4 regions of the Paenibacillus sp. IHBB 3054 genome follow, and region 3 is predicted to be linked to each of the others. Evidence: riboswitches for the same ligand, from Rfam matches in the RefSeq annotation. Region 3 holds a riboswitch; each other region holds the start of a gene.
What was found. A riboswitch is a leader RNA that binds a small molecule or an ion and turns the genes downstream of it on or off. The one in region 3 is predicted to bind cyclic di-GMP.
Positions count from the first base shown of each region.

Region 1: it holds a riboswitch for cyclic di-GMP, as region 3 does, so the genes downstream of both, ACQ76X_RS11600 (hypothetical protein) here and ACQ76X_RS23790 (flagellar assembly protein A) in region 3, are expected to answer to the same signal.
Region 2: it holds a riboswitch for cyclic di-GMP, as region 3 does, so the genes downstream of both, ACQ76X_RS12730 (PA14 domain-containing protein) here and ACQ76X_RS23790 (flagellar assembly protein A) in region 3, are expected to answer to the same signal.
Region 4: it holds a riboswitch for cyclic di-GMP, as region 3 does, so the genes downstream of both, ACQ76X_RS09375 (collagen-binding domain-containing protein) here and ACQ76X_RS23790 (flagellar assembly protein A) in region 3, are expected to answer to the same signal.

Region 1 is NZ_JBOFBG010000008.1:13,080-20,771, reverse strand. Features, by position in the region: gene ACQ76X_RS11615 (DUF4179 domain-containing protein) at 1-258, opposite strand, end outside; gene ACQ76X_RS11610 (RNA polymerase sigma factor) at 227-808, opposite strand; gene ACQ76X_RS11605 (hypothetical protein) at 930-1,697, shown strand; cyclic di-GMP riboswitch class I at 1,824-1,915, shown strand; gene ACQ76X_RS11600 (hypothetical protein) at 1,966-3,021, shown strand; gene ACQ76X_RS11595 (hypothetical protein) at 3,160-3,519, shown strand; gene ACQ76X_RS11590 (ketoacyl-ACP synthase III) at 3,551-4,549, shown strand; gene ACQ76X_RS11585 (alpha/beta fold hydrolase) at 4,889-5,695, opposite strand; gene ACQ76X_RS11580 (PadR family transcriptional regulator) at 5,712-6,257, opposite strand; gene ACQ76X_RS11575 (sensor histidine kinase) at 6,494-7,417, opposite strand; gene ACQ76X_RS11570 (ABC transporter permease subunit) at 7,432-7,692, opposite strand, start outside.
Region 2 is NZ_JBOFBG010000009.1:44,287-51,978, reverse strand. Features, by position in the region: gene ACQ76X_RS12730 (PA14 domain-containing protein) at 191-2,563, opposite strand; cyclic di-GMP riboswitch class I at 2,576-2,656, opposite strand; gene ACQ76X_RS12725 (sugar phosphate nucleotidyltransferase) at 2,794-4,167, opposite strand; gene ACQ76X_RS12720 (UDP-glucose dehydrogenase family protein) at 4,629-5,969, opposite strand; gene ACQ76X_RS12715 (glycosyltransferase) at 5,974-7,074, opposite strand; gene ACQ76X_RS12710 (glycosyltransferase family 4 protein) at 7,173-7,692, opposite strand, start outside.
Region 3 is NZ_JBOFBG010000026.1:51,934-59,625, reverse strand. Features, by position in the region: gene ACQ76X_RS23805 (LysR family transcriptional regulator) at 1-200, opposite strand, end outside; gene ACQ76X_RS23800 (DMT family transporter) at 297-1,187, shown strand; gene ACQ76X_RS23795 (flavin reductase family protein) at 1,203-1,805, shown strand; gene ACQ76X_RS23790 (flagellar assembly protein A) at 1,855-3,723, opposite strand; cyclic di-GMP riboswitch class I at 3,829-3,921, opposite strand; gene ACQ76X_RS23785 (FUSC family protein) at 4,192-5,295, opposite strand; gene ACQ76X_RS23780 (ABC transporter ATP-binding protein) at 5,607-6,713, shown strand; gene ACQ76X_RS23775 (ABC transporter permease) at 6,703-7,515, shown strand; gene ACQ76X_RS23770 (ABC transporter permease) at 7,505-7,692, shown strand, end outside.
Region 4 is NZ_JBOFBG010000006.1:34,310-42,001, reverse strand. Features, by position in the region: gene ACQ76X_RS09390 (copper amine oxidase N-terminal domain-containing protein) at 1-702, opposite strand, end outside; gene ACQ76X_RS09385 (ASCH domain-containing protein) at 1,055-1,477, shown strand; gene ACQ76X_RS09380 (hypothetical protein) at 1,815-2,228, opposite strand; cyclic di-GMP riboswitch class I at 2,850-2,939, shown strand; gene ACQ76X_RS09375 (collagen-binding domain-containing protein) at 3,023-5,149, shown strand; gene ACQ76X_RS09370 (alpha/beta hydrolase) at 5,436-6,377, shown strand; gene ACQ76X_RS09365 (hypothetical protein) at 6,582-7,130, opposite strand; gene ACQ76X_RS09360 (hypothetical protein) at 7,311-7,667, opposite strand.

The sequences.
Region 1 (7,692 bases), on a different contig from region 3:
TGAAGCAATTCCTATCACTGCAGCAACAGTGCTGCCCCACTTTAAGCCTCTTTTTATGGTGCGGCCCTTTTGCATTCCGGATATCTCGGATAATTTTTGCCCGGAGGCGGGCAGTATCTCAGTATTGCGAACTTGTTCCATAACGCGCTCTGTGAAATCATCAGCCAGATTAGAACTTGTATACAATTGTGAATCCGTCAGTAGATCGTTATCAGTGCCGGACAAGTCATTGTGATTGGTGTAAGCCCATTTTTTCATTGGAACCCTCCCTGGATTTCGACCATTGTTTCTTCAGCTTTTGACGGGCGCGGTGGAGACAATTTTTGACCTGGTGCATAGGCATTCCCGTTATCGCTGAGATTTCCTCATAGGATAATTCTTTGGTATAGCGAAGCAGCAGTACAATCCGGTATCGCTCTGGAAGCTTGGACAATTTCCGGTGCATTTCAAGCTCGTCTTCCTTACGCATATACTGCTCTTCAGGGGTTGGCCCGCGGTCCTTCTCCTCCAGTAAGTTACTGCTTGTTAGGCCTGGGGATTTCCGCCTTTTCAGTGACCTGAAGTGGTTGATCGCAATGGCGTACAGCCAAGCGGCAAAGCTTGATTGGCCATGATGCTCGCGGAGTTTCTGGTATGCTTTAATAAATGTTTCCTGGGCCAAATCCTGTGCATCCTGGTGACTGGCGCCTATACCGAGCAGCAGACCATACAAGCTCGACTTGTATCTGTCTACGAGTACCGCAAAGGCCTCACGGTTGCCCTGCAGCACTTCGGCAATGATTTGTTCATCGTTTTCCTGTGCCTTCATCCAGTGCCTCCAATTGATTTATTTGTATATAAGACGCACCAGCGCCACAATATTTCTCACTTTTAATAAAAAAAGAAAGATTATGTTCAGATCATACTACACATTGCAGGGGGAAGAGAGAATGAAACAAGACGAAGCAATCCGTCTGGTAGGCTTGGCCGTAAAGGGTGATCCGGCAGTCAGGGCGGTATTTCTGAAAGGTGCACATGCCGGAGGAGAGCAGGATGCTTACTCGGATGTTGATTTGTACTGTTTGGTACACAGCGAGAGCTTGACGGATTTTTTAGCGTGCAGAATATCCTATATGGAGAGCTATAAACCGCTGATATTCTGGTCGGAAGCTAACTTCGTAGGCCCGCAAATTGTTGGCGTGTTTGAAGACGGACTGCATTTCGATCTTTATACGGTGACTGAGGAGAGTCTGAAACAAACCGAGCAAATCCTTGTCCTGCATGATCCCGAGGGATGTCTTGCCAACTACAAGGCAGAGAACTTCCCCATGTCGGATGCGGAGATTACGAGGATCCTTTCCGGTTTCACTTTCAGCCTTCTGGAATTTGAAACTGCGTATCTTCGCGGCGATTTGCTCTGGGCACATCGGCTCGGCAGTCATCTGGCGGCAGATCTAATGGCGGTTCTGCGGCATGTATTAGATCCTTCTACAGCGCAGCTCGGCATTAAGAGACTGCATCGCAAACTCAGTCCACAGCAACTGGATGAGTTAACAGGAGCGTTAAATGGTCTTGGATCGGACGCATTACCTTCAGGTGTCAAGAAGCTGGTGGACCTCGCTGCAGCGTTAATTGCAGACTTGGCCGAACGGCTGTCAGAGAACTGGAATCAGCGTTTTTTCGATTTTATGGTCAAACGGATCTACGCACTATCGTAACAAAACAGATACAGCGAACAATATTTGAATGTGAGAAAAAAGGAGGATAATGACTGCTATTGTCGAATTATAAATTTAGATAGATAATAAACACCAAAATATGTTTGTGATTCGGAAGCGCCAGCTGATGAACAAAGGCAACTCCGCCGAAAGGCGGAAGACGCAAAGCCACCGGTCTAAACCGCTCACGAAAGCGGCATGACAGCGGGGACGCTCATGTAGTTTGGTTTTTTGTTGTCTAAATACAACAAAAGGAGAATAAAAAAACATGTTTTTGAAGATTCGCCACAAAATAAGGCCAGGTTTAGCGTTTATTCTGGCTGCGGCCTTGGCTGCAGGACCCCTGATTGCTACTCCGGTCCACGCAGCTGCGAAGTACACTTTTACAGATGTCAAAACTGCATATAACATGCCGCTTGACTACAACTACAAGTTCACGGGTGACACGATCGCTTCACTGGAGAAGGATAGCAAAGGGGCTTATCAGCTGTACTTACATAACTGGAAGAAGAAGACGACGGAGAAAGTCACTTCTACTAACACGTTCAAAACGAACTTGCAGCTCCTGGGAGACAGTGTTTATTATTATGAGTCCACAATTGAAGTGACTAAACAAATTAATATCTATCCGAAGAAGCTGGTACAGTACAATTTGAAAACCAAAAAAACAAGCGAGCTTCCGCTGGAAGTGAAAAATCCGGAATTACTCGGTGTGGGTGATAAATATTATGCACACAGCAGTGGCTCATATTTTTACTTCACTAACAAAACGACGCTGGAAACTCAGACCATCAATGATCTCGGTTTTGATCAGGTCTACCAGTTTGTAGATGACAAGTTCATCTATAGCAAATGGAACACCGGCACGTTGTATCTGTATGATCTGCCAAGTTCAAAAACAATTGAGATTTACAAGCTGAAAGAAAATGAATCCTTCAACCTTGTAGCTTCGAATGGTAAAGATATTGTCTGGATGATTGACTCCAAAGAAGTGGATGCTGCCGGCAAGACCAAAAATTACTTCATCTATATGACGATGGACCGCAGTAAAGCCGGAGCCCCGGTTAAAGTATTGCTCAAACGTGAATGGGTAATTGGCGACCGGAACGATCTATTAATCGTGGGTGACAATTATGCGGTGTTCTCGGAAATGATGAACAATAAACTAGTAGCCCGCGGAGTGAACCTCCGAAACGGGGAACTCTTTTTGCTTGGGGAACGAAACCGCAGTGCGGACAATTTTGTGTATTTTAATAAAGATACTTTGATCTCACGCGACGCGAATGACTATATTGTGCTTCGTACAATAGTCAGAACACCATAAATGAATTTTCCGAAACTATCAAAAAAACAGTGCAATTTGACGATAGTAGTAAAGCGGTAAATCTTGGGTATGAACCTATTTCCAATGAATCCCGCAATCGTAAATTGAAAAAAACAACTAGAGGAGTGTCATTAAAAAATGATCGCAGAAACTAAAATGTACCCGGAATTCAACACCATCTTCATCAGCTTGCATGGATTTGCCGAATTGGCTGAAACAGTAAAAGAAGTGGAAATATTCGAAGCATCCATGCCAACTTTGCCGATCCACGAGATGTCTCTGATTATTGACTGCAATGATATGGCGCCATTCAAGCCGGAGATACTGCCGGTTCTGGAACGCTGCTATGTGCTGTATAACGGATTTAAACATGCGGTTCTGGTGAATCCGAAGAAAGTGGTAGCCAAATCTCAATTACAGAGAGTAGCTCCAAGCGCCGGATTTAAAGGACATTTTGTGGATACGGTGGAAGAGGCTTGGGCAATCGTTAAATCCTAAATCCTAAATCTAAAGCAGAGGGTGGTCAACCATGGCTAATGTCAAAATAGTAAGCACCGAAGTGCACCATCCTGCCTATAAGATCAGCAATGAAGAATTGGCTCAGCAGGCCGGATCCTCAGCAGACAAGCTTATCGGCATTTGGGAGTTCTTTGGCCGTAAGGATCGTTATTACGCGGCGGACTATGAAGAGAGCACGCTTTATATGGCTATTGAAGCATCCAAAAAGCTATTGAAAAACTGTGGTCTCAGCGGAAGCGATTTGGATATGATCGTATTCTCCTCAGGAACACATGATTTCAGCGCTCCGACAGATGCTGCATTTGTGCATCAGGCGCTGGAGGGTAAAGATTCCTGCATTATCTATGACAGCAATGCCAACTGTGTAGGTATGGTTGTCGCTGCTGACCAAGCAGCCCGATCCATGATATCCACTCCCAGAGTGAGATACGCACTCATTGTAGGGTCGGAGCAGATTGCCCGTTTCTACAAAGAAGGGGACCTGGCGTCCAAGGGACTTTGCGGAGATGCGGCCTGTGCGGTTCTGTTGGAGAGAGTGGAGGACACGGATTCCGGCCTGATAGATTCGGCTTACTACACCAATACGCAGAAGGCGGAGGATATGCAGTTCCCTGCCGGAGGCATGACACAAATGTACGGAGAACATCTGTCGCTTGAAGAGAAGAAAATCTATCTTCATCCGGAGTATAACGTCAATGTAGCTTTTCCGACAGCAGTATCCAATATTGAACAGCTGCTTCAGGAACATGGCTATACTAAAAGTGATGTGAAGCACTATATCCTTAGTCAGTTAAACTTGAGCGTCATTAAAGATATCGCGGGCAAGCTGGACGAGGAACTCGTTAAATTCCCTTACATTGGGGATATTTATGGCTACACAGGCACAAGCAGTCCGTTTATCACCCTTCACCATGCGATTAAGGATGGGACGCTGGTACCCGGCGACTTGTTCTTTATGTGGTCGGTAGGCGCGGGTATTACGAGTTGTGCTACCTTGTGGAGACTCTAGCATCACTACTGCGCAGTAATGGAACGCGATAGAAAAACAACGAAAGCCTGCGCCTTGCCGCAGGCTTTTTTGTGTGTTTTCGCCGGGGCGAGCCATCTATATAGATTGAACTTGAGAATTATGTTTAGGGTAAAGTGGCGGAGGGGAATTTTGGAACTGGAGGAGCGATAGCGTCCGCCTGAAAGCTTTCCGCAGGAAAGCTCTCTTCGGAAGCGTGGGCAAGGTTTGGATTTCTACCGCGATTCGCGGTTAAATTCAGGAAATCCAAACCTAACAGCGGCCGGAAGTCCAAATATTCTCTGTAGTCACGGCCAACCCCAAAATAGAAGAATTATAAGTTCAATTTATATGGTCTTTATTTAAGAATTCAATAATCAACTCTATAAATTCAGCAGGCTGTTCAAGATGTGGATAATGGCCGCATTGACGCAGCTGGACGAATTCTGAAGCTGGAATATTCTTATGTACGTATCTGCAGATCTGCTTGTTGAAGGGTAAATCCAGCCCGGCTTCCATAACAAGTGTTGGATGACTGATTTCATTTAAGCGACTGTAGGCCTTAGGCATTAAAGGACGATGAAAATTAGGCTTGCCTTGATAAAAGACTTCATTACTGACATAAAGCTCTTTGAACTGGGCACGAAGCGTCTGATCTTGTGGAACTATGTAGTGCCAGAAGCGGTTCTTCATAAAATGCTCCGCAGCCTTACCGATTCCAACCCGGCGGACTCTCAGAAAATCCTTCATGCCTTCCCAGGACAGCCGCAAGGGATACTTGGCACCGTTAACGGAAGGGGCAACAAGGATTAGCTTGCTGACACGATCCGGATAGGCCAGAGCGAAGTCAATCGCAGCACTCCCTCCAAAAGAAGAGGCGACAAGACTGGCACGGGTAATCCCAAGATGATCCAGAACGGATTTCAGATCCTGATAATAGGAGAAGGGAGTGGTGATAGCATCGCTTTGTCCATATCCTCTCTGATCATACCGGATCACCTGATAAGCTTGAGCCAATCTTTCCACATGGAGATCCCACACCTTGAGGTTGGAGTAGCCGCCATGCAGCAGCACAAGCGGTTCGCCTGCTCCTTGTACTTTGATGTTAAAGTTTACACCCTGGATGTTATGCAGTTCACTCTGATTCACTTTTTTCACTCCCTCGTTAACGCTGTTGATTTAACCATTCAATTGATTCTTTGCACCACTGCAGTCTAGCTTCAGTTGACAGGATCCCATAGTTCAAGGTTAACATCCACATCGGTAAATCTTCCGGCGATTGCTTCTGTGTAATTAATGCACGCTGTTGTTCGCGGTAAACCTCCATGGCATTTGTGAGCTCACCCAGCTCATATTCGAACAAATCTTTAATGACTTCTCTATCCTGAGGGGTTGCAAAAAAAACCTTCAGCAGCAATTCATCCCGGTAGTTAAGGGCGCCAATGGGGGCGGACAGCCATTCCCGGAAATGATCCATGCCTTCAGACGTAATCTGATACTTTTTCTGGCCGCGTGTTTGATTGGGTGTGCTGGCTTCCACCGCATATCCTTGGGCAACAAGCTCCTTCAAAGCAGGATAAATCTGCCCGTAACTTTCACTCCAGAAATGATGAAGCGAGCCGCTGAAATGCTTCTTGATGTCATATCCGGAATAGACTCCTTTCGTTAAGACACCCAGAACTGCGAACATTGTATTTCCCGATTTGGCCATAACCTTGTCTCCTGACTATAATGTATCTATTAGATATGTAACTATTAGATATATCATACAGCGTTGATCTTATAATTTCAACCCTTGCAAATCATCTCATCGGCACAAAAAAACAGAGCAGCGGAGGTTGTGCCTGCCGTGCTCTGTTGTGCTATTTAATGAATTTAGCTTCTAAGACCTGCCGCTGCATTTGTTATTCCGTCAATTGGGCGGCGATGATTTTACCCAGAGCTTACTCAGCGGCTATCATTTCCAATGGAGGTGGATTCATATAGAGGCAGCTCGACTCTTATCTCTAACACCCCATCCTGAATGGAGGCACTGGTGCTGCCGCCCGATTGTTCCGCGAGCAGCCGGACAATGGACAAGCCCAGTCCTGTAGTTGCGCCTCTTGCTTGATCTGCGGTATAGAAACGTTCAAATATACGCTGTATATCAATAGCAGTAGCATCCTTCACTGGATTTCTGAAGACGATAGCCGCTTGTTGACCAGTGAGTATCTGCACTTCCACTGCTCCGTCCGAGTGGGTGACACAGTTGCGGATCAGGTTCTGGACCATCCGAACGACCATTTTCTTATCAGCAAAAGCAAACACTGGCGCAGCATCTACAAGATGCACCGCCAGATGTCTTTGCTCAAATTCAGTGATGGATTCCGCCAGGCATTCTGTCACGAGGTTTCTCAGATGGATGCGCTCCTTGTCAGGCACCGGCTCTGCATTTTCCAAATAGGCATATTCGAAAAACTGTTCAATTAACGCTCCCAGCTTGTCGGCATGTTTCTGAGCTGTTTGAAGTTTGCGCTGCTGATCCTCAGACAATTTGCCCGTTTCCAATAGCTGCTGATAGCCTTTAATCGCGGTAAGCGGTGTGCGCAGATCATGCGAGAGATTCGCAATCAGCTCCTTGAATCTTTTTTCTTCCAGGATGCTGTCCAGACGCAGGTTCTCTTCAACCTTTAAGGATTTGTTGATATTAGCCGTTAAGCGGTTCAACTCGGGGTTGATGAGCTCCAGACTGAGCGGCTGACGTGATTGTATGCCCAGCCGCTTGTCCAGCTGCCGGTTGATGCTGCGCAATTGCAGCTGAAGAACAACAATATACAGGATGAGCATAACTACACAACACCCCAGGAAACCTGCTGCAATTGCCAACATCATCACCAGCCTTTCTGCTATTTCATTTCCGATCTTCTGAATACGCTATAGGAGACAGCTAGCATCAGGGCGATAAATGCCAGGCTGACTGCTGTGGCCTTGAACAGTTCCCCGGCACTTGCATCCAGAGTCACCACCGTATAACCAGAGGCGAAAGGAGTATAGGAGAACAATTTTGCCACAGACGGAAGATTGTTCCCCAGACCCAGGGACTGATCCAGAAGCATAGTACCGCCAAACCCGATGCCTACAACAAGTGAAGACTTCTTCAGTACAAA
Region 2 (7,692 bases), on a different contig from region 3:
CAGCGAAATGCCGCCACGGCACACAGGATGAGTTCCCTATGCAGGTTCATACATCCCGAGGCCAAATGGGGGCTATAGCTTAGTAGCCCTGCTGATAAGCAGGGCCACTAAGAGTGGACTTTAGGAATTATAATTGTAACGTCTTAACCAGCACCCGCCGGTGAATACAGAAGCTAACCAGTCGCTCTGCTTAGGAAGCGGAAGGAAGAAACAGGGCGCTCGCAGGAACAGTACCCTTTACTTGGCTTGGGCTATCCCACATTAGACGCGCTCTGGCATCCCCTTGATTCTCGTAATACTCCACTTTAATATCATATAGCTGCCCGGCATTCAGGCTGATGCTTCCCATGCGTTCGGTTCCACTCTGTTTCATCCAGCTGTCAATCACAAGACTGTCATTGACCCAAACGCGGATGCCGTCATCTGAAGTAGTATAGATTGTGTACATTTCACTGTAGAGCGGCTTAATCTTGCCGCTCCAGCGTACGGAGAAGAAATCGATGCCGATTGCAGCATCCGGAGTGCCTAGACGCCAATTGAAATCAAGAATGGCGTCGTTACGTACAAGTGCCGGAGTGCCTGACAGCAGCATATTATTGAAATATTCTGCCTTTAGCCCATTCTCAGCAGGTGCTGCTGTCGGTGTTGGCACCGGTATTGGTGCTGGTGTTGGCGTTGGTGCTGCTGTTGGTGTTGGTGTTGGCGCCGACGTCGGTGTTGCCGTTGTCACCGGTGTTGGCGTTGGTGCTGCTGTTGGCACCGGTGTTGGTGCAAGCGTCGGTGTTACCGTTGGCGCCGACGCAGGTGTCGGCGTTGCTGTTGCCGTTGCGGCTGGTGCTGCTGTCGCCGCTAAAGCCGGTTTTGCAACCAGGCTGGGTGTACTGTCCTCCAGGCTGGCAGCAGCTGCCCCGGCATTCACAAACAATGCGCTGGCCGGAACCGTCCCTTTGACTTGGCTTTGACTTTGCCACATTAAGCGGATATTCGCATCGCCGGCATTCTCGTAATACTCGACCTTGATGTCGTACAACTGACCGCCTGTTAAAGCGATGCTTCCGGTACGCTCGGCTCCGCTCTGTTTCATCCAGCTGTCAATGACAGCTTTACCGTTAATATAAACGCGGATACCGTCATCCGAAGTGGTGGAAATCTGATAAGTCTCACTATACGTTGGCTTGATTTGACCGGTCCAGCGGACGGAGAAGGAATCTACACCGATTGAAGGATCCGGCGAACCCTGGCGCCAGTTAATGTTAAGCAATGCATCGTTGCGCACCAAGGCGGGCGTACCGGAAAGCGTCATATTTTTGAAGTACTCTCCCTTAAGTCCGCTCACCACAGGCGCTTCCACTGAATCATTAGAGTCAGGCGTTGGCATTGCCGTCGGCTTCGACGTTGCTGTTGGCGTTGGTGTCGGTGTTGCCGTTGGCGTTGCTGTCGGTGTTGCCGTCGGCTTCGGCGTTGGAGTTGCCGTTGGTGTTGGTGTCGGTGTTGCCGTCGGCGCAGCGGCTGGTGCACTCCAACTCTTATATTTATCCCGGGTCAGTGTATAGCTATCGCTCATGAAACTCTTAATCGTAGTTGTGCTGTTTTTCTCATAGAGCATTTTTCCCCAGTTCATCATGAAAACGAAATTTTTCTGGGAGAGCTTCAGTTTGGCCGTGCTGGGCATCTCACCGTTCTCACCAATACCTATCGGTTTACCGGCAGCCAGACTAAGCAAACTATCATAATACTTATTCATATAGTCGTTATCATATATATCTGCTGCAAGAACATCCACTTTGCTTGCTCCCGGATAGGTCAGCGCATAAGGATCGGACCAGGCATTCGGTGCATTGGGGTTCCATACCCACAACAGATTGTTTAATTGATGAACGTTCACGAAACGGTCATACATAATATTCCACAGTTCAGCAAAATTACTTTTCTTCCCCCACCAGAACCAGTTGCCGTTCATTTCATGATAAGGTCTCCAAAGTACAGGAACTCCCGCATCCCGCAAGCTTTTGAGCGACACCGCCACTTTATCCAGATCCGTGATCAGGCTGGCGTATTCTGTCGTGCCCGGCGTTACATACCTGTTAAATTCCGCTTGGGTGAGCGGCTTCTGCACATTGGACCAGAGGTAAGCCGTCCCGGGCAGATTCTGATGAAAGGTCATTGTGACAATGCCGCCGTTCTTGTACCAGTTGATCGCGCTGTTCACCACATTCTTGCGCTGCGAAGCAGCCGTACTCTCCGACTGGCCGCTAATTACGCCAAGCTCATATCCGTGAAGAGCAGCATGTTCTCCGCTTGTTCCCTTCAACTTGTTGCTGAATTCATCCGGGCTCTCCAAATAATCGTGCTGTCCAGTGATAATCCCTTTTCCGGTAATGGAATAGAGGTTACTAAGCAGCTTGACAGCTTCGGCTGAAGCGTCCGGATTAACCGGCACTCCTGTGCTTGATGAGGCTTCTGCGGATGAAGGCGACAGCCCTAATCCTAAAGGCACTGCGGTGAACAATATGGCAAGAGACAGCAAGGTGGACAGCAGACGAGACTTACGGTAAGTTTTCAAAATTATCTTCCTTTCGGTAGCCAGGCTGCCACTCTTGCGAAGGCCCTATGGCTTTGCGTCCCTATCTTTCGATTAGGTTTGCCTTTGTCGTTTTGGAAGGATTTATCCCTCTTACCGTAAGTATCGTCCCTATGAAGTTTTTATTTAGAGCATTAATAAAAATAAACTAATAAATGGTTCTAAATGCCTGTTTTAGATTTGCAACAATTGGTTAAATAGATTATTTAGGCCTAAGAGATAAACTGTTGCAAAGCTATATCTTCCCAATCCAAGGTGATGCGGATGTTATCCTCTTCTACCAGTTCCGAACCGGTCTGTACCTCGATAAACTCTACATCCGTCAGCGCAAGGATCGCATGTTTGGTGCCTTCCGGTATACGCACCACATCTCCTGCCTTCACATTATGCATCTTCTCATTAATCACAATGCTTGCTTCACCGCTGACAAATGTCCAGATTTCACTGCGCTTATGGTGCAGCTGGTAACTGATATTTTTACCCTCTTCGATAAAAATCCGTTTGGTCAGCACTTCATTTCCCTCATCGTATTTCACATAATCAATGACTTTGTAATGGCCCCAGCGGCGTTCTTCGTACATCGGTCTTTGTTCAAAAGACTTCAGCACTTCCTTGATTCTCGGACTCTCCGCTTTATGGGTAACCAAAATCCCGTCCGGGCTGGCAGCGATAATCAGATCCTTCGCGCCGATCACCGTAATCGGAATATCCAGCTCATTAATCAGGCATGTGCCTTCGGAATCGGCCGTCACGAACCCTTTGCCCACATGGTTGCTGTTCATTTCTTCGGTCAGCGTGTTCCAGGTGCCCAGATCCTTCCAGAATCCGGCATAAGGCTGAACTACGATTTTCTCCTCTTTTTCCACCACTTCATAGTCAAAGCTGATGGAAGCAAGCAGTTTGTACTGCTTCTGCAGTTCCTCATAGTTCAGCGGCAATCCCTTGCGCTGCAGAATATCAAGCAGATAGCCCAAGCGGAACGCGAACACGCCGCAGTTCCAGAGGGCATTCCGGCTGATCAGTTCCTCGGCCTGCTCACGGTCAGGTTTCTCCTGGAAGTGGCTTACCTGCAGATAACCGCTTGCTCCCGCCTCTGCGCTGGTAGGAATGATATATCCGTATTTTTCTGAAGCATGCTCGGGTACTACACCCATCAGCGCCAGGTTCGCTCCGCTCTCCTGCATCGTTTGCTCAAGCTGCACTACTGTATCGAAGAAGGCGGCTTCCACATAAGGATCGACCGGCAGGATGGCCACGGTCTCGCTTGGCGAAACGCCTTCCATGGAATACAGGTAGGCTGCTGTCAGGGCAATCGCCGGAAACGTATCGCGGCGTTCCGGCTCAACGATGATAGGTACCTCGCTGCCAAGCTGGCTTTGAATCATTTCCACCTGACTGCGGCCGGTAGCCAGATAAGCCGAACCCGACATATTAGCTTCCTCCAGCTGCCGCCATACCCGTTGCACCATGGATTCTGGTTCACCCGTCGGGCTCTCAAGTACCTTCAGAAATTGCTTCGAACGTGAATCGTTGGACAATGGCCAGAGACGTTTTCCTGAACCGCCTGATAGAAGTACCAGTTTCATATGGAACCCTCCTCATTATGTGTGACGCGAAAATATCGGATTGTTATTGTGAGCTGCAGTTCGGCTAATGCAAAAGACAGACTGCTTCGGGCAGCACTGCAGGCTGCGCAAGAATTCTAACAGCTTGGGCTGTTATTAGAGTCACTGCAAGGAATGTTTGGACTTTCGGCCGCTGTTGTCTGCAGATTTCATGATTTATACCGCTGTTCGCGGTGGAAATCCGCAGACAAAGGCGGACGCATTCGCTCCTACAGTTCCAAAATTCCTCTCCGTTCCATTCCATAACAGCTTACCGGTTAAGAACTCTTGCCGGGCCAAGCGTTCTGAAAGCATCACACCTTTCGCTTGCTTCACCCGCAGGCGAAGCTCTCTGCTAAAGATCCGGCATTGCCGCCTGGTTGGCGGCAGGTAAGAGCGAAGTGCTTTACAGAGCTGGGAACTTAGCAGAGCAAGCTTAAGGCTTAGATCGCGCCAGCCACACTGGCCGAATACCCGCTCAGTCCGCCCATTTGCGGGCGTCCGACGGAATGGTACTCCAGGCCGGTGCCTTCGATCTGCTCCTTGGAGTAGACGTTGCGGCCGTCGATCAGAACCTGGCGGCGCATACTGCCCGCCAAGCGATGCAGGTCGATATCCTTGAACTGGCTCCAGTCGGTCAGCAGGCATACGGCATCGCTGCCTTCTGCCGCTTCTTCCGGCAGGCCGCACCAGCGGAGCTGCGGATGATCGTATTGCATTTTGAAGTTATCGGCGGCAATAGGATCATAGAGCTTCACTGTAGCTCCCTCCGCTACCAGCGCTTCGACGATTTCCCGGGCAGGAGCCTCGCGTACATCATCGGTGTTCGGCTTGAAGGCCAACCCCCAAATTCCGATAACCGCGCCGCGCAGGCTGCCGAGCGACTCATGAAGTTTGGAAATAATCATAAACCGTTGCCCTTTATTCACCTCAACCACCGATTTCAGCAGCTTGAACTCATAGTCCACGTTGCCGGCGATCTGGATCAGCGCATTGGTATCTTTCGGGAAACAGGAGCCTCCATAACCGATTCCGGCCTGCAGGAAGCTTGAGCCGATTCTCCGGTCCATCCCCATGCCTTCCGCCACTTCGGTTACATCAGCTCCCACTTTTTCACAAATGTTGGCAATTTCGTTGATAAAGGAGATTTTGGTTGCCAGGAAAGCGTTCGATGCATATTTAATCATTTCCGCACTACGGATATCTGTTACGAAGATATTTTCAGTGAAGCCTTGATGAAGCTGGCGCATCGTTGGCTCCAAAAGCGGATTATCCAGACCAATCACAATCCGGTCAGGATGAAGCGTATCGCGGATCGCCGAGCCTTCACGCAGGAATTCGGGAGCGGAGACGATATCGAAGGGATGATTCGTGTGGGAAGCAATAAGATTGCGGATTTTCTCATTTGTGCCAACCGGTACGGTCGACTTGGTCATGATGATTTTATAGCCTTCCATCGCTTGCGCAATTTCTGTGGCTGCTCCCTCGATATACGTTAAATCTGCTTCGCCGCCCGGCAGGGAAGGCGTTCCTACAGCGAGGATGACGATATCAGAAAGGCGCACCGATTCCTGCAGATCTGCCGAAAAGGATAATCTGCCCTCACGGAGATTCATTTCGATCAGCGCCTCAATACCCGGCTCATAGATGGGGGATTCCATCCGGTTCAATTTATTGATTTTCTCCTCATCCTTATCGACGCAGATGACATGATTCCCGTTAAGTGTAAAACATACGCCAGATACAAGACCGACATAGCCGGTACCGATTACTGCCAGCTTCATATAATCATCCTCCTTTAAGAAAATTAACGTAGGCCTGTTCCACATACTGCTTGAACTGAACCATAAACGTCTGTTCATCGAATTTATGCGCATGCCCCATAATCTTGCTGATGTCCCACGCATAGGACTCCACTTCGTGGATAGCCTTCAGCAGATCATCCACTTCCTGATTCTGAAAGAATACGCCATTGACATAAGGGATTATGGTATCCAGCGCCCCTCCGGCCTGATAAGCAATGACCGGTCTTCCTGCAGCATTCGCCTCCAGGGGCGTAATTCCGAAATCTTCTTCTCCCGGAAAAATAAACGCCCGGCATTTCGACATCAGGCCAGTAACCTCTTCATCCTCCAGCCGGCCCAGAAAAGTGACATTATCTTTGGCCATTCCCTCCAGACGCTTACGGTCCGGCCCGTCGCCGACGATATAGAGCTTAAGGCCATTCCGGCTAAAAGCCTCCACTGCCAGGTCGATCCTTTTGTAGGATACAAGCCGGGAGACGATCAGGTAATAGTCGCCGATAGAGCTGGAACTGGTGAAGCGGGCTGTATTGATCGGCGGGAAGATCACATCGGCATCCCTATGGTAATAGTTCTGAATCCGCGTCTTCACTACGGAAGAGTTGGCCACGAACTGGTTTACATTTTTGGATGTCCGCTGATCCCAGGTCTTGAGCCGCTGCATATAGACCTTGAGCAGTCTTTTGAACAGTCCGGAATTCGATTGCCGCTCCATGTACGTGTCATAATCCCAGGCAAAGCGCATTGGCGTATGACAGTAGCATAGATGAAACGTGGATTCGGGAACCTTTATGCTTTTCATAAAAGCACTGCTGGAGCTCAGGACAATATCGTACCCGCTAAAGTCCAAATCACGAATGGCCATCGGATAAAGCGGCAGTACCCCTTTAAAATTGGCCTTCACTCCCGGGATCTTCTGCAGCCAGGAGGCCCGGATATCCGCATCTTTGAGGTTGTCGGTCAGGCGGCTTCCGTTAAAAACCGTCGTGAAGATCGGAGCCTCCGGATACATGTGGTGAAAGACCTCCACAACTCTTTCCGCTCCGCCCATTTGGATTAAGTAATCGTGCGCTATCGCAATTTTCATGTAAATCATCCTCAAAGTTTTATGGAGCAGCATCATCAAGTAGTGAATGCATGGAAGGAACGGTGCCCTTAAGCTTTAGCATTGTCCGGAAAAACAGCTCAGGTTGCGGCGAGCAATCCTTTGTAATAAGCGACGATGTCCTTGACCGTATTCTCGATGACAAAATGCTCTTTTACCCGCTTCATTCCACTTTCCGCCATCCTTCTTCGCTCTTCGGGATGGTTCAGCATCCAGGTGATGGAATCTGCAAGTACGACTGGGTCTCCAGGCTGGATCAGCAGTCCCGTTACACCGGGAACCACAATTTCTACCGGGCCGCCTTCATTGGAGGCGATTACCGGCAGTCCAGCCGCCATGCCTTCGACGATAACCTGGCCGAATGGCTCGGGGGTAATCGAAGTGTGAATCAGCAAATCAGCAGTTTTCATAAGGCCTTGTATGTCATCCACATGACCCAGCAGTTTGACGTTGGTAAGCCCATCCTGCTGCATCTTCTGAATTAATTCCTGTTTATATTCCTCTTCCCCGAACAAGGCATCACCGGCCAGCCAGAACTGGACACGGCTGTCGTCCTTGAACGCTTTGGCAGCCTCCAGCACGATATGCTGGCCTTTCCAG
Region 3 (7,692 bases):
ATCAGAACACGCTTACCGATATCAGTGAGCATCAGCCCACTGCGCCGGTCGCGCAGCAGCAGCTTCACTGCAAGCTCAGACTCTAGCGCGGAGATGGCCCGGCTGACTGCAGGTTGGGTCATGTTCAGTGCCAGCCCGGCTTTGGTGAAGCTGCCGCTCTCGGCAATTTTGACGAATAGGCGAATTTGATTGTTGTTCATATCGAATCTGGTATGCCCCTCATGAATATAATTCATTTCAATTATGACTGTGCTTATTGTATCATTTGGAATGAAAATAGAACAAGGGGTGATGAGATGCAGCAGCGGAAGAAAAACATTGCTTTGCTTATATTTCTGGTTATTGTCTGGGGGATCAATTGGCCGCTGTCCAAGATTGCTCTAGCCTACGCTCCGCCCTTGTTGTTTGCCGGAATCCGTACGGTTATTGCCGGGGTGATCCTCATTGTTGCTGCGCTTCCTAAGCGGAAGGCCCTTCATTTCAGCAAGCTATGGCCGGTCTATCTGACTTCGGCCTTTCTCAGCATCGTTTTCTATTACGGGTTCCAGACGATCGGCCTGCAGTATATGCCCTCAGGGCTGTTCTCGGCCATCGTCTTTCTGCAGCCTGTGCTGCTCGGCATCTTTGCCTGGATCTGGCTGGGAGAGCGTATGTACGGAATGAAGATGTTCGGCTTGCTGCTTGGTTTTCTCGGGGTAGCTGCGCTCAGCATTGGCGGATTTACCGGAAGCATCTCCGCCTTGGGCGTAGGGCTTGCCCTGGCCAGCGCGCTAAGCTGGGCCTTGGCGACGGTGTATACGAAACGAAATGCGGTGCGGGTAGATATGCTGTGGATGACGGCAATGCAGATCATGATCGGGGGCGTCATTTTGCTGGCTGCCGGTTCGGCTGTGGAGAGCTGGTCTGATATTACGTGGAACAGCACCTTTATCGTGAACACATTGTTCATTTCGGTGTTCGTCATTGCGCTGGGGTGGATGGTTTATTTCAAGCTGATCAATGAAGGAGAGGCCAGCAAGGTCGGTTCATTCACCTTCCTGATTCCGCTGATCTCAATCGGGTCAAGTGTAGTATTATTAAATGAGCGGATTACGCTGAATCTGGTAGTGGGTATGCTGCTGATCGTATGCAGCATTATTCTGGTGAATGTTAAGATAGGCCGGGCCGCACGGCGGCTGACAAGTTAAGACAGGGGGATAATCATGTATATTCAGACGGATGGACAAACGGCACATGATAATTATAAGCTGCTGATCGGCAGCATTGTGCCCAGGCCGATTGCCTTTGTAACCTCGGTGGATGAAGCGGGGATCGTGAATGCCGCCCCGTTCAGCTTTTTTAATATTGTAAATGATGATCCGCCTATGGTCATGTTCTCCTGTGTCCGCAAAGCAGGCGGAGAAATGAAGCATACGCCGCGCAATATAGCCGCGAATAAGGAATTTGTGGTCCATATCGTCGATGAGGACAATATCACTGCAGTCAACCATACCTCAATCAATGCACCCGGCGGAATCAGCGAACTTGAGCTGGCCGGGCTGACGGCGGTACCCGGACAAGCCGTCAAGGTCCCGCGTGTACAGGAATGTAAGATTGCGATGGAATGCCGGCTGGTGCAGCTTGTGGAGCTCGGACATTGCGATATGGTTATCGGCGAAGTGCTAGGTTTTCATGTAGAGGATGAGCTGATTCATAACGGCCGAATTGATGTCGGCAAGCTGAAGCCGGTCAGCCGTCTGGCCGGCGCATCCTATGCAGCAATTGGCCGGACTTTTGAGCTGGACAGACCTCAGTATGAATCTTGATTAGGCTGGGTATTAGCAGCTAGATCAGATATTTTGGGGCAGAGGAAAGCTACTGCGCCTGATTTCTTAACCGCAGGCTTTGGGCGGTGAAGACAAGTTCTTCATCTGTCCCGTCAATCTTGGCGGTATATTCTCCAATCGTCACTTCGCTGTTGCAGATTTTGCGGACTGTAATATTTTTGCCGGCGGTAAGCACCGATTTCTCGGAGGACTGCTTCCCTACAGTCTGTGCGCTGATGGAGCCTGCCGCCTCGATTGTGGAGTCCGTGCACACCGCTTCCTTCATTACGAAACGGACATTGCCGGAAGAGAACAGCTGGCTGTGCAGACTACCCTCCTTATGAACATGGAGATCTCCGCCGGATTTAATAATGCTATGCTGTGACGAGGCGATGTCGATCCGTGTATTCTCCTCCTGCATCCCGGATATGGCGTCATGCAAATCCTGCAACAGCCTCAGAAACGTGCTAAGAACAGCATCCGTGAAGAAATCGGTGAACTGCCCCGGGTGCAGGAATACCTCCAGCATATGTCTTAATTGCCCGGTGTCGATAGGATAATCGGGATTCATCCCGGCAATAACATCCTGGAGATCACTGATCAGGCCGGGGAGATGGTCATATTTGCTTTCCAGCAGCAGCATAACCACCAGACCGTATTTTACGGTTTGCTGGCGTGATTGGACGGTATTCGCCAACTGCTGCGACGCTTCTCTCAGACTGGTCACTTCCTCCATCAAGAGAGCGGAGTACATGCAGAGGCGGTTATGTCTGGCTCCATAGTGCCCGGAGTACAATTGGCTGCCGACAACCTTGCCCTGGACAAAAATGCTGCCTGTAGCTGTGATTGTTGCATGTGTAACGTCGCCGTATATGTATACATTCCCCAACGCTTCAAGGATGGTCTGGTTTCCGATATCATTGGTGGCGACCACATCACCCGGGAACATCATTTTGGCGGCTTCGGGGTTCATATCCCCGGGAACAAGATATGTCTGGGGGAAATCAAAAACCTTGCGGTTCAGACCGCATCCCGTTAAGCGGGGCCTTCCCTGGCGGAGGGAAGCGATCCCGCCGTCCGCCAGCAGGGTTGTACATTCTTTGGTGACCAGCTGAATGTCTTGCGGCGGCGGGGAGGGAATAATTCCGCCATACACGTCGATGCCGGGCACTCCCTCTTCCGCAGGCAGCTTACGGGCAATGACCTCTCCCTCCTGGACAAAAGGAACCCTTGGATGGTTCAGGAAATCTGCAGGATCGGCAGTCCGAATGAATTCATATTCCCTGTCCTCAGCAAATAACAGCTCCAGCCGGGCATTCTTGCCGGGAATAGGGGCTTTACCCTCTGCGATGCAGACCGGGAGATAGGTAGGGTTGTTCAGCTCTGCATAAAGAGCCGGAATGTTGAGATCGCGCATAATGGAGCTTTTCTTGAAGCCGGCGATAATCTGGTCCACCGTAAGGGTGGACAGCAGCAGGCCGCAATTCGGTTGCGCCCGGACTGTGACATCTGCTGCAGCCGGGGAGCTGGCGAGCTTCCAGGCGTACTTTTCTGCACGGTAGAGCGTGAAGTAGACCTTCAGTTTATCTTCGGATACGGTGATCTGATACTGCGGCTTCTCGCAAATCTCCCAGGTGATACGGTCTGTGGGGGTTACTTCCGTAGGATCTGTCACCGTCTTCCGGTTAATATTCAACACCACAGGGTGAACGGAGGAAATGACAGCGGGTTTGCCGCCGGGCAGAGGAGGAGTAATGAATATTTGGTTGTTCTGTACGATAATACGTCCGTTCTTATCCTCATCTCCCCCACGGAGCGGCTTAGCCTGCACAGAGGGCAGAGCCGGAAGATCGGGGTTCCCGATTGGCGTTGTGGTATGAAATACATGCCCGAATTTCTCGATGATATGCTGTGGCATTACTCTAACCTCGCTTCTTCGTATAATCAATGGCATCTGTACAGAAAAGAGCATCATGGACTATGATAGGTTGCCTTCACCTACCGGTACCCAAGTCACATCTCAATTGGCAGCCTGGCGACCATGAATGGATAGTCTCACATTCTTAGGCCCATCGCTTTGCGTCCTGCCCTTTCGGGAAGTTTGCCTTTAAAAAAATAGATCAATGATATACATTCAGCATGAGGTCATTTAATCGACTCAAATCGACAGGGAATGTTCAATACTGGAGTGGTTGCCAAAATAATTCTACAAACAAGCTTAATTCTAGTACTTTAGTATTAAATTTTCAACTTAATAATAACAATCCCTCCGGTATCCCTTTAAAAGGGAAGCGGGTTAAAGTCCAAACGATATTACAAGCAAAAACGACCCTGCCTTTTCTCAAAGGACAGAGTCGTTTTTGCGAAAAAAAGGACGCTCCCAAGCTTATAGCTTGTGGGAGAGCCCTCTTTTGACAAGGTGCACGGCGCGTGCGCTTCCGGCCCGGACGGAGACTGGTGCCGGTATAACTGTGGCTGCATAATCGGCCCGTTCAATTTCCTCCAGCACCCGGTTAAGATGGGAGAAGACGGCTCCGAGATCACGGACTGCTGTCAATGAGCATTGACCCTGCAGCTCGGAGAACCAGGCGAACTGCAGATCCCGGGCGCGGCGCAGCGCTTCGGGAAGCGAACGGGTGCATTCGGCATCGGACAAAGTCTTGGTTCCATACAGGGCGATGCAGTCTGCGGTTGCCGTTACGACCTCTGTCATCCAGTCAGCTGCGGCATAATGTGCAGGCAGGAGGGAAATCTCCTCGGCGATCTCCTTGACGTAGCGGTGAACCTTTTGCAGATGCGAGGTTGCCTGTGTCAATGACCGCAATCCGCTGCGGCATTGATAATGGGATAACGTATAGTGCAGCTCTTTCTGCTGCTTGTCGCTCTTCGCCAGCAGTTGTCCGGAACGCACCAGCCTCTCCGGAGCCTGCTTAGAACTGCTGCTCTCTGCGGCGAGTCCGGTCAAGGCATCGGCCAGCAGCAGGGTCCCTTCCAGTGCCAGGCGTTTAACCTTGACGAACCCCCCGGGGGGAACGATAATCATATTTATTATTAAGGCAATCAGCACGCCGATTAAGGTCTCCGCGACTCTCCACACGATATAAGGGTCCTGATAAAAGGTCAATGCCAGCACGGAGGTCACACCGACCTGGGAAACGGCTTGAATGTTAATCCGGCAGGCGGTGGCCACACCGATGCCGATCAGCAGCATCAGCAGAATAGACAGTGCCCCCACGTCGAAGAAATGGCCCACGAGCAGGCTGACAATTCCACCGAGCACAACGCCCATCAGACGGTAAATCCCTTTTTCCAGCGAAGCCTTGACGCTTCCTTGGGTGATAAGAATTGCGGCAAGCGGTGCAAAGTATAAATAACTGTCGCCGTGCAGGCTGTGAACCGCAAGCCAGGAGAGTGAAGCAGCAATCGTAACGCGTATCATATATAGAGATAATCCGAATTTTTCAAGGCGGTCCTGCAACCCCTCGTTCATGTTAGTCATCTTCTTTCACATCAATAAGAGAACATTTTTAGGTTTTCAGCAATTTTCATTATAGCACTCAAAAACAACAATAACGGGTACAGTTTTTACGAACTTGTTAAGTTTCTGCACTGCAGTTAACATTGTAAGCTATCGCATATATTGCATTAATCCTATATGCTATATATATTGAAGTGTGTCGAAGGAAGGGAGGAATTGTCGCTTATCAGCGCTGAGCATGCCACTTTAGATTGTTCCCTGCGAGAAGCGGGTAAAATAGGTTGTACTACATAAGGTAAGGGAGGTCGTTAGCCATAACTACCCTGGAAGGCACTATTATTTCTTTTGACCAGGTTACCAAACAATACGACGATGAAGAAGCCGTGTTAAAAGGAGTCAGCTTCGAGATCGAACGCGGCAAATTCTATACACTGCTGGGACCCTCGGGCTGCGGAAAGACGACAATCCTGCGTCTGATCGCCGGGTTTGCTGAACCAACGGAAGGTTCCATTTATTTGAACGGCAAAATCATCAACCACATTCCCGCCAACGAACGGCAGGTCAATACGGTATTTCAGGACTATGCCTTGTTTCCGCACCTGAACGTATTTGAGAATGTGGCCTTTGGACTGCGGATCAAGAAGCTTAAGAAAGAGGTCATCACGCAAAAGGTGCAGGAAGCGCTGCGCTTCGTCAACCTTGTAGGCTACGATCAGCGGGCCATTAATGAAATGTCCGGCGGACAGAGGCAGCGTGTAGCGATTGCCCGGGCCATCGTCAATGAACCGCAGGTGCTGCTGCTCGACGAGCCTCTTTCGGCACTTGATCTGAAGCTGCGCACGGAAATGCAGTACATTCTGCGGGAAATGCAGCAGCGGCTGGGCATCACCTTTATCTTCGTTACCCATGACCAGGAGGAAGCGCTGGCCATGTCCGACTGGATTTTTGTCATGAACGGCGGACGCATTGAGCAGAGCGGAACGCCTAACGATATTTATGATGAGCCGATCAACCGCTTCGTGGCTGATTTCATCGGCGAGTCGAACATTGTGCCCGGTGTGATGATTGAGGATTATATCGTTGAATTTAACGGCCACCGCTTTGAATGTGTGGATGCGGGGCTGAAGCCGAATGAAGCGGTGGAGATCGTGATCCGTCCGGAGGATCTGGAGATTGCTGCCGTTGAACAAGGCAAACTGCGCGTCCGCGTGGATTCCCAGCTGTTCCGCGGCGTACATTACGAGATCAGCTGCTACGACGGGTCCGGCCACGAATGGCTGGTTCATTCCACGCGCAAGGCGGAGGTCGGCAGCGAGATCGGGCTGTATTTCGATCCGGAAGCGATTCATGTTATGCGTTTCGGGGAAACGGAGGAAGAATTCGACAGACGTCTGGAAGCTTACGCCGAGGTGGAGAGCCATGAAGAGTAAGGGCCGCTCGTATTTCCTCATCCCTTATTACTTATGGATCGCCCTGTTCGTCATAGCGCCGGTGCTGCTGGTTGTCTACTACTCCCTGTTTGATCTGGACGGGCATCTTACACTGGACAACTACGTGAACTTCTTTACACCGGTATATATGAAAATGATGCTCAACTCCTTCTGGTACGCGATCCTGATTACGCTGTTCTCGCTGCTGGTGGCTTATCCGGCGGCGTATCTGCTGACCCGGACGAAGCATAAGCAGCTGTGGCTGCTGCTGATTATCCTGCCGACATGGATTAATCTGCTGCTGAAGACGTATGCCTTTATCGGTATCTTTGGGACCTTCGGGCCGATCAACAATGTCTTTGACCTGCTGGGCATTGGAGAGCAGCAAATCCTCTTTACGGGTTTCAGCTTTGTCTTTGTCTCGGTATATATCTTTATCCCGTTCATGATCCTGCCGATCTTCAGCGCTCTGGACGAGCTGAACCTGTCCCTTGTAGATGCGGCCCGCGATCTGGGTGCCTCCGGGTGGACGACGTTCCGGCGGGTCATTTTCCCGCTGACCATCTCCGGCGTGCGCTCCGGCTGCATGGCGGTATTTATTCCGGCGCTGTCGCTGTTTATGATTACCCGCCTTATCGCCGGCAACCGGGTCATTACGCTGGGCACCGCCATTGAGCAGCATTTTCTGGTCACTCAGGACTGGGGCATGGGCTCTACAGTTGCCGTCTTCCTGATTGTTATCATGGCGCTGTTCATGATTCTGTCGGGCAGCTCGCGGAAAGGGGTGCGGCATGAGAAGTAATAAGAATGGGATTTCAAATCTGTACCTGGTGCTGGTCTTTGCCGTGCTGTACGCACCTATCTTCTACCTGATGTACTATTCCTTCAACAGCGGCGGGACGATGCATGGCTTCGAAGGCTTCACGCTGGATTATTACCGTGAGGTTGTGCAGGATACGCGACTGATGATTATTATGAT
Region 4 (7,692 bases), on a different contig from region 3:
AAATTTAGCCAAAGGACTAGATGAGTTTTCCTGAGTCTTAGCCGACATCTGACCTTCCCAAACAAGGCTCATGTATCCATTCTTTAACTCGTAATAATAAACGCTATCGCTGTGTATGAAATACAACTTAGAATAGTCATTTTCAGTGTAAATAAAACTAGTCATAGGGCCTTCCGGATGCACAGTGGAATAGTAAAATTGAACCCGCGGCAAACCAATGACGGCTAACCTTGCTTTAGCCAAATCGCCGCTGTTCAATTTTTTCTGAATGTCCGGATTTGGAGAAATAATCACAATACCATTATTCTTCGAATCCCAATGAACAAGCGTTCCGAAACTTCCGCTCATGAACCGTAACGGGACATAAACGGTGTTTTTCTCAACAAGAGGCGGCGTATCTAATTCTAGTTTTTTCTCATTCATCCTCGCAATACCACTGCCGACGGCAAGGCTCAATGTATCCGAAGTATTAGGGTTAACAATCAAAACCGTTTTGGATTTGCTGTTCCAGGTCACCTTATAACCCAAAGACTGCGCAGTGCGAATAGGAACATAACTCACGTTCTTTCTAACCAATGGAGAAGGGAACTCATCCTGTATTACCCCGTTTACATTTAGTTTTAGGGGGTTAGCAGCATTCGCTGTACCGCCGATTGAAAAGATAAACAATACAGTAAAAAACAAAAATAATGTTTTTTTCAAGTTAATCCATCCTTTTCTTTTTTTTATTTAGACTTACTGATTTGGAAAAAGTTGCAGCATCAAGCAAAGCCGGAGCTTTAACCTTGGAATAGGCAGCCAGCCATCTGCCGTTTCTTCTACCGTCGAGAGAAACTTTACAAAACTTTATTGAACCTTATAATGAGAAGTGAAGCGCCGCAAAGATCATACAGAACCTAATTGAACCTTATAGATAGGTGTGGGTTACGCTCATAATGCTTAAGCCGGGGGCAATTTCCTTCACCAGCATCTTAAAAAAACTATATGCGGCGCGGTTTTCCGGATTCCCGGTGGGCTGCGCCTTTCCTTTGTTGCAGAGAGGGGGCAGGATGTTATGCGATGCCTGACTATACGGCAGCCTTGGGCCACGCTCATTGCTCTTGGTGAAAAATCATTCGAGACCCGTTCCTGGAGAACGGCTTACCGGGGTGAAATCGCCATTCATGCCGGTTTGAAGATTGATAAGGAAGTATGCTTACGGGAGCCTTTCCAATCGGTGCTCGCCCGTCATGGTCTTACAGCGGACAATTTGCCTGCCGGAGCGATTATAGCGACAGGATCGCTGATAAACTGTTATGAAGTTACAGCTGGTATGGCTGAAGAAGGCTGGCCCTACGGCAGCGAATATATCTTTGGAGATTATAGGGAGGGCCGGTTTGCCTGGGAATTGACGGGGGTCACTCCGCTGGAGGACAACATTCCGGCTAAGGGCCGACTGGGCTTCTGGGAGCATCCTGTTCCGCAAAGAAAGCGGTGAAGCGCTTATGGAATTTCAGATCGGCAAGTCTAATTGGATAGACGGAAAATGTTATGACGGTACCGGCGGTTCGGTGGAATACAGGTATGAATGGGCTCAGGAAGGAGCGTATGCATAGGAAATGGGCAGTCTTCTTATTGCGTGGCTTTGCATGTTATGTTTATTTCTTACGTTTAAGGATAAGGTAAGCCGGAGAATTCTATATCCCGTGGCGCTGGTCGTTATTTTCGGCACATTGGGCTATTGGAAGGTTTTAATGTAATTTATAGCGGGTACTTTACAGGTCTTGCCGACTCCCATGGCAAGGCCTGTTTTTTATTCTTCAACGCACCAAAGGCTACAGGCTTGCTTGAGGGCCGGATTTGATTTTGTACTGTTCCTCATAGCTGTGGTAGCCGGAGATATCGAGTCCCAGGTATTTGCGCATATGGATAGCGGCCTGTGCAGCGATGACGTCATCCAGCAGCAGCATCCGTTCATGATATCCCCGGCATATAAATTTGGCCTCGATGCCGACCTGGAGCCGCTGCTGTTCATAGACCTTAACTCCGCGTTTCCTCATTTCGGCGCGCACATCCCTCAGATCGGCAGTGGCTGCATTCGCAGCAGTACGGAGAACATCCATGTATGGAGCGGGGGTCCGCAGTTGTGTCGACATAATGGCTGAATCCCGTTCAAAGGCTGATAAAATCAGCGGAAGCAATATATAGGATTTGACCAGTGTATTATCGTTACTCTCCGCTCTATGCATAAATTCAATCACCTCTAATAAGAACGTATATTCGTATTTTAACCGATTATTCAAAAATTAATCAATGGAATTTCTAAACAACTAAACAATGTGACATAATTCACAAAATAATTATAAGAATTATTTTATATTAAAATTGAAATAATAAATATTGAAAAATAAAGTTCATTAAAAAGGAGAATTGTGATGAATTATGAGGGAAGTCTCCGCCGCGGGTTGCTGTTCGGGTTGTTTTTAAGTGTTCCAATATGGATGTCCATGATCGGCTGGGTTCAGCTGTTATAAAATATACAAATTCTGAGTCCGGCTGTTGCCCGCTGACTTGTGTAAATTGAAAATGACCAAAAACTGCTGCCAAGTGCTGGCGACAGTTTTTTTGCCGTTTCGCCATGGGTTGAAAAGTGGTTCGAATATACTAATTTTTAATATTGAAAATTTGTTTTATGTGATCGGTGAATACAACGAAACCCTTAGGTGAAGCGGGATTGAGGATTTTTGCAGAGAATCTATCGAAAAAATAAGGAATAGATTGACAAACGAGAGGGTGAAGAGATAGACTAATCCTAGTCCGAAAGTAACAAAAGTCATAGACTACATAGAAAACAACTGTTACCAACTTCTCATGTATAATCGCAAACCGTTCGAAAGAGCGGGACGCAAAGTCAGGAATCTACAGCACTCTAAAGGTGCCATGATCGTCCGGCCGCCATGAAGCTAACCCTTCTTGGCGGTCTTTTTGTTGTTATGGGCCAATCTGTGCATTCATAGAATAGTTACATAGGAGGTACATATCATTGTTGAAGAACAAATTATTAGCCTTGATTCTGACGGGGATTTTAACCATCGGCAATATGCTTCATCCGGGGATCAATGCAGAGGCGGCGGCAAGCATGCCGTACACCCCAACACCGGTGCTGGGAGTCGCCGGGAATTTCAACGCCTTTATCTTTGGAGATTTCGCGCAAAGCAATGACCAGATCCACGGACGGCTTGCTGCTGCAGGGAACATTACTCTTCAAGGATATGGCGTATCCAAGGATGCTGTAGGTGGAGATGTGCTTATCGCCGGCAAAGACATCGACTTTTCAAATGGAACAGTTTATGGCACCTCTGTATATGGAGGCAGCATGAAAAGTTCAGGAGCCGATCTTAAGGGAGGCACGCGGCAGGGTCATCCGATCGACTTTCAAGCTGAGGAGCAATTTTTGATTCAGCGTTCGAGTGAACTCGCTGCTCTGAAACAAACACAGCCCTTTGTCAGAGATGGAGGGAAAATGACGATTAACGCTCCGGATTCCTTTAATGTCATTCATTTGACTGCTGCGGATTTGGCGGTTACCAACGGTCTCCAGTTCAACATTGCAGGAAATGCCACGGTAATTATCAATGTAAGCGGGAATAAGGTCGTCATTCCGGATTTTCAAATGTGGAACGGCAAACCTCACAATGTGCTGTTCAACTTCTACGAAGCTTCTTCTGTAGCAAATGGCAACACAACCATTGAAGGCACCATGTTAGCGCCTCATGCCTTTGTGGCATTCAGCCGAGCTGAGCTGCATGGTACCCTTATTGCAAAAGGATTCAGCGGTTATATTCAGATGCATCATCATACCTTTGAGGGAACGGTGCCGCCAGTCGGGCCAACACCGACGCCAACACCGACGCCAACACCGACACCGACACCGACACCGACGCCAACACCGACACCGACGCCAACACCGACACCGACACCGACACCGACGCCAACGCCAACACCGACACCAACACCAACGCCGACCGCGACGCCAACACCAACGCCGACGGCGACGCCAACACCAACACCGACGGCGACGCCAACACCAACACCGACACCAACGCCGACACCGACACCGACACCGACACCGACGCCAACACCAACGGCGACGCCAACACCGACACCGACACCGACACCAACGGCGGCACCGACAGTGACGCCGACGGCGACGCCAACACCGACACCGACACCGACACCGACAGTGACACCAACACCAACGCCGACGGCGACGCCAACACCAATACCAACGCCGGTACCGACACCAACGTCAACGCCGACACCGACACCAACACCAACGGCTACACCGACGCCGACGCCGACGCCGACACCAACGCCGACACCAACACCGGAGCCGACACCGACACCAACGCCAACACCGGTGCCAACGCCGGAGCCAACACCGACACCAACGCCAACGCCGGAGCCAACACCGACACCAATACCAACACCGACGCCGACGCCGACACCAATACCAACGCCAACACCGGTGCCAACACCGACACCAATACCAACACCGACGCCGACACCAATACCAACGCCGGTACCGACACCAACGCCAACGCCGGTACCGACACCAACACCGGTGCCAACGGTAGATCCAACGCCAGCGCCGACGAGTGTAGCGCCAACGGTAGACCCGACGCCAGTGCCGACAAGCGTAACGCCAACGGTAGACCCAACGCCAGCGCCGACTAGTGTAGCGCCAACGGTAGACCCGACGCCAGCACCGACGAGTGTAGCGCCAACGGTAGACCCAACGCCAGCACCGACGAGTGTAGCACCAACGGTAGACCCGACGCCATCTCCGACACCAACGGTGATTGGTACGAATGACGATCAGGAGATTACGATTGATGAGGATCCGCTGCCTTTGGGCCCTGTGACCAAACCTTCGTCTGTGCAGCCAACGCCGGAGACTACTCCAGCGACTGTCCCAGTACCTGCTTCGGTACCGGATGAAGAAATTATTCTTGATGAAGAAATTCCGCTGGGGACTGTGGATCCAGCCGAGAGTCTGCCGCAAACGGGTGAAGCCAGCCCGGCACCTTATTATATTACCGGTCTCGCTATTGCCGGAGTAGGTCTGCTGCTGAGCAGAACGGCAAGAACCAGCAGACGAAAACGCTGAGGCTTTCATTGAATCACACTCGGGCCAATAGCAGTCCAGACGCCATGTTCTAAACATAATTCAGGCCGCTTACGGGAGAGAAAATCCCGGAAGCGGCCTTTTTATAGGGTGTTTCTTACGTTTTGAGGGTTATTATACAACAATGGTTTAGATTTCAATCCATCTGTTATATGTACATTTCTCGCAGGCGAGGCTACCATGTTATACTATGCAGAAATCATTGCGGAGCCCGCATGATTGTGACTGGAGTATCCCACAGCTACGAGAAGGAAAGGTGAGAATATTCATGTGGAGTGTAATTATACTGGCGATTATTATATTCATTGCCGGAGGATTGACCTATGCGGGTTTCTTTTTCTATGGAGTGGCGATCCATCGGGCGCCTAAGGAGTTTTTGGCGAAATCACCCGCGCTGAAGGTAGATCCGCCGGTGGCCGGGGCATCCTGGGGAGAAGGGGCGGAGTGGATCGCCCGGCAGAGCTTCCGGAATGTCGACATGAGCTCAGAGGATGGACTGAAGCTGCGGGGTTATTATCTGCCGTCAGAGCGGGCAGCCGGACGTACAGCAATCGTTGCCCACGGCTATTCCGGCAAAGCCAAGGATATGGGGGCCTACGCCAAGATTTATTATGAAAACCTGGGCTATAATGTGCTGATTCCCGATGCCAGGGGACATGGTGAAAGCACGGGCAATTACATAGGATTTGGCTGGCCCGAACGCCGGGATTATGTAAAGTGGATCGAATACATCATTGAAGAGAATGGGCCGCAGGCGCAGATTGTGCTGCATGGGGTGTCTATGGGCGGAGCAACGGTGATGATGACCGCAGGTGAAGAGCTTCCGCCGCAGGTGAAGGCGGTTGTTGCCGACTGCGGGTATAGTTCGGTCAAAGCACAGCTCTCTTATCAGCTCTGGCGGATGTATCATCTGCCAAGCTTTCCCTTCGTGCAGATTGCCAGTCTGATTACCCGGCTGAAAGCAGGCTATTTCTTCGGTGAGGCATCAGCGCTGAAGCAGGTGCGTAAGGCACGGGTGCCGATCCTGTTCATCCATGGCGATGCCGATAAGTTCGTACCCTATGCCATGATGGACAAAGTGTACCAGGCATGCCGCAGCCCCAAGGATAAGTTCGTAGTGCATGGCGCGGGGCATGGACTTGCGTATGACACGGATAAGGCGGGATATATCAGCAAGGTAAGTGAGTTTGTTAACCGGTACGTGAAGTAGTCCAATAACCCCGGGAAAGTAGACGCGCCTACGTTCGGGTGTGTTTATTCCCTGAGTCGATCGAGTGTATTAGTTATGTACCTGTTAATGTATTGCGCAATGTATCACATGATCATTAAAGTATCATCTCTCTATCGCTTTGTACTTTACGATAGAAAGATGATACTTTTAAGAATGAGGGAAGCATATTGATAAAAAGATGTTCTAATCAGTTTCATTGTAAGTGATTGCTTTTGAGAATAATTCGAACTGTTTGTCTTTGGCGTATTTATTTGTTATTTGAGCTTCATAAGTGTACGAGAGCCCATTATGACGAGCATATATTAATAATGAATCATTAATTTCTGTATAGAGAAGGTCGAGACCATTTACAGTTTTTGTGTTCATGTTATTAGCGAATTCTACTTCAATGTCGCTTACAGAAAGTGTAAATACTTTGTCGCCCTCATATGGACCATAAAGCAACTCAATACTTTTATCATAAGCTTCTTCTTTCTCTTTTTCACCCTTATTGTCGGTGTAAGTTATTATAACTGTATTTTGAGGGAGTTTATCGGTTTCTAATCCCCTTTTAACAACTATTTCCTTTATATCCAAACCATCAATTTTGGGTATTTCGGTGAGAGGACTAAGCTTCTTAACTTTTTCATTAGCTTTCGCGAGATCAGCATCTCCAGATGAGGAACATCCTAAAATTGAAGTCAGTGTAAGTACTAAAAAAAAGAATGCTATTTTTTTGCTTTTTTTAATCATATGCCCTCCTTAGAGTCAATAAAAACTTAAACTTATTTAATTGAATTTACAAAATCCAAAAGTTGTGACTCATCAATCCCTGATTCTGCAATTACAAAATGACTTTTGTAAACGTTTACCATTTCTAGTATATCACAAGGATAGTAAAAATATGTCGATTATTTGGATATTTTACAGGATCTAAAGCCCTTTCTTTGCCCGGCTGAAGGCTGGGTATTTCTTCAGTGAAGCATCGGCGCTGAAGCAGGTACGCAAGGCAAAGGTGCCGATTTTGTTTATCCATGGCGATGCAGACAATTTTTTTTCGTGCCTTTCCACGTGATGAATGAGTTGTATGAGGTATGTAACAGCCCAAAAGAGAAATTCGTAGTGCATGGCGCGGGGCATGGACTTGCGTATGATACGGATAAGGCGGGATACATCGGCAAAATAAGCCAGTTTGTTGCCCGTTATGTACATTAGTTCCGGATAAACCCCTAGAAAGTAGACGCGCCCGATATCCGCAAGCTGCGGATATCGGGCGCTTATATGTTCCACATATGGCGGCGTTCCTTGCAACGGG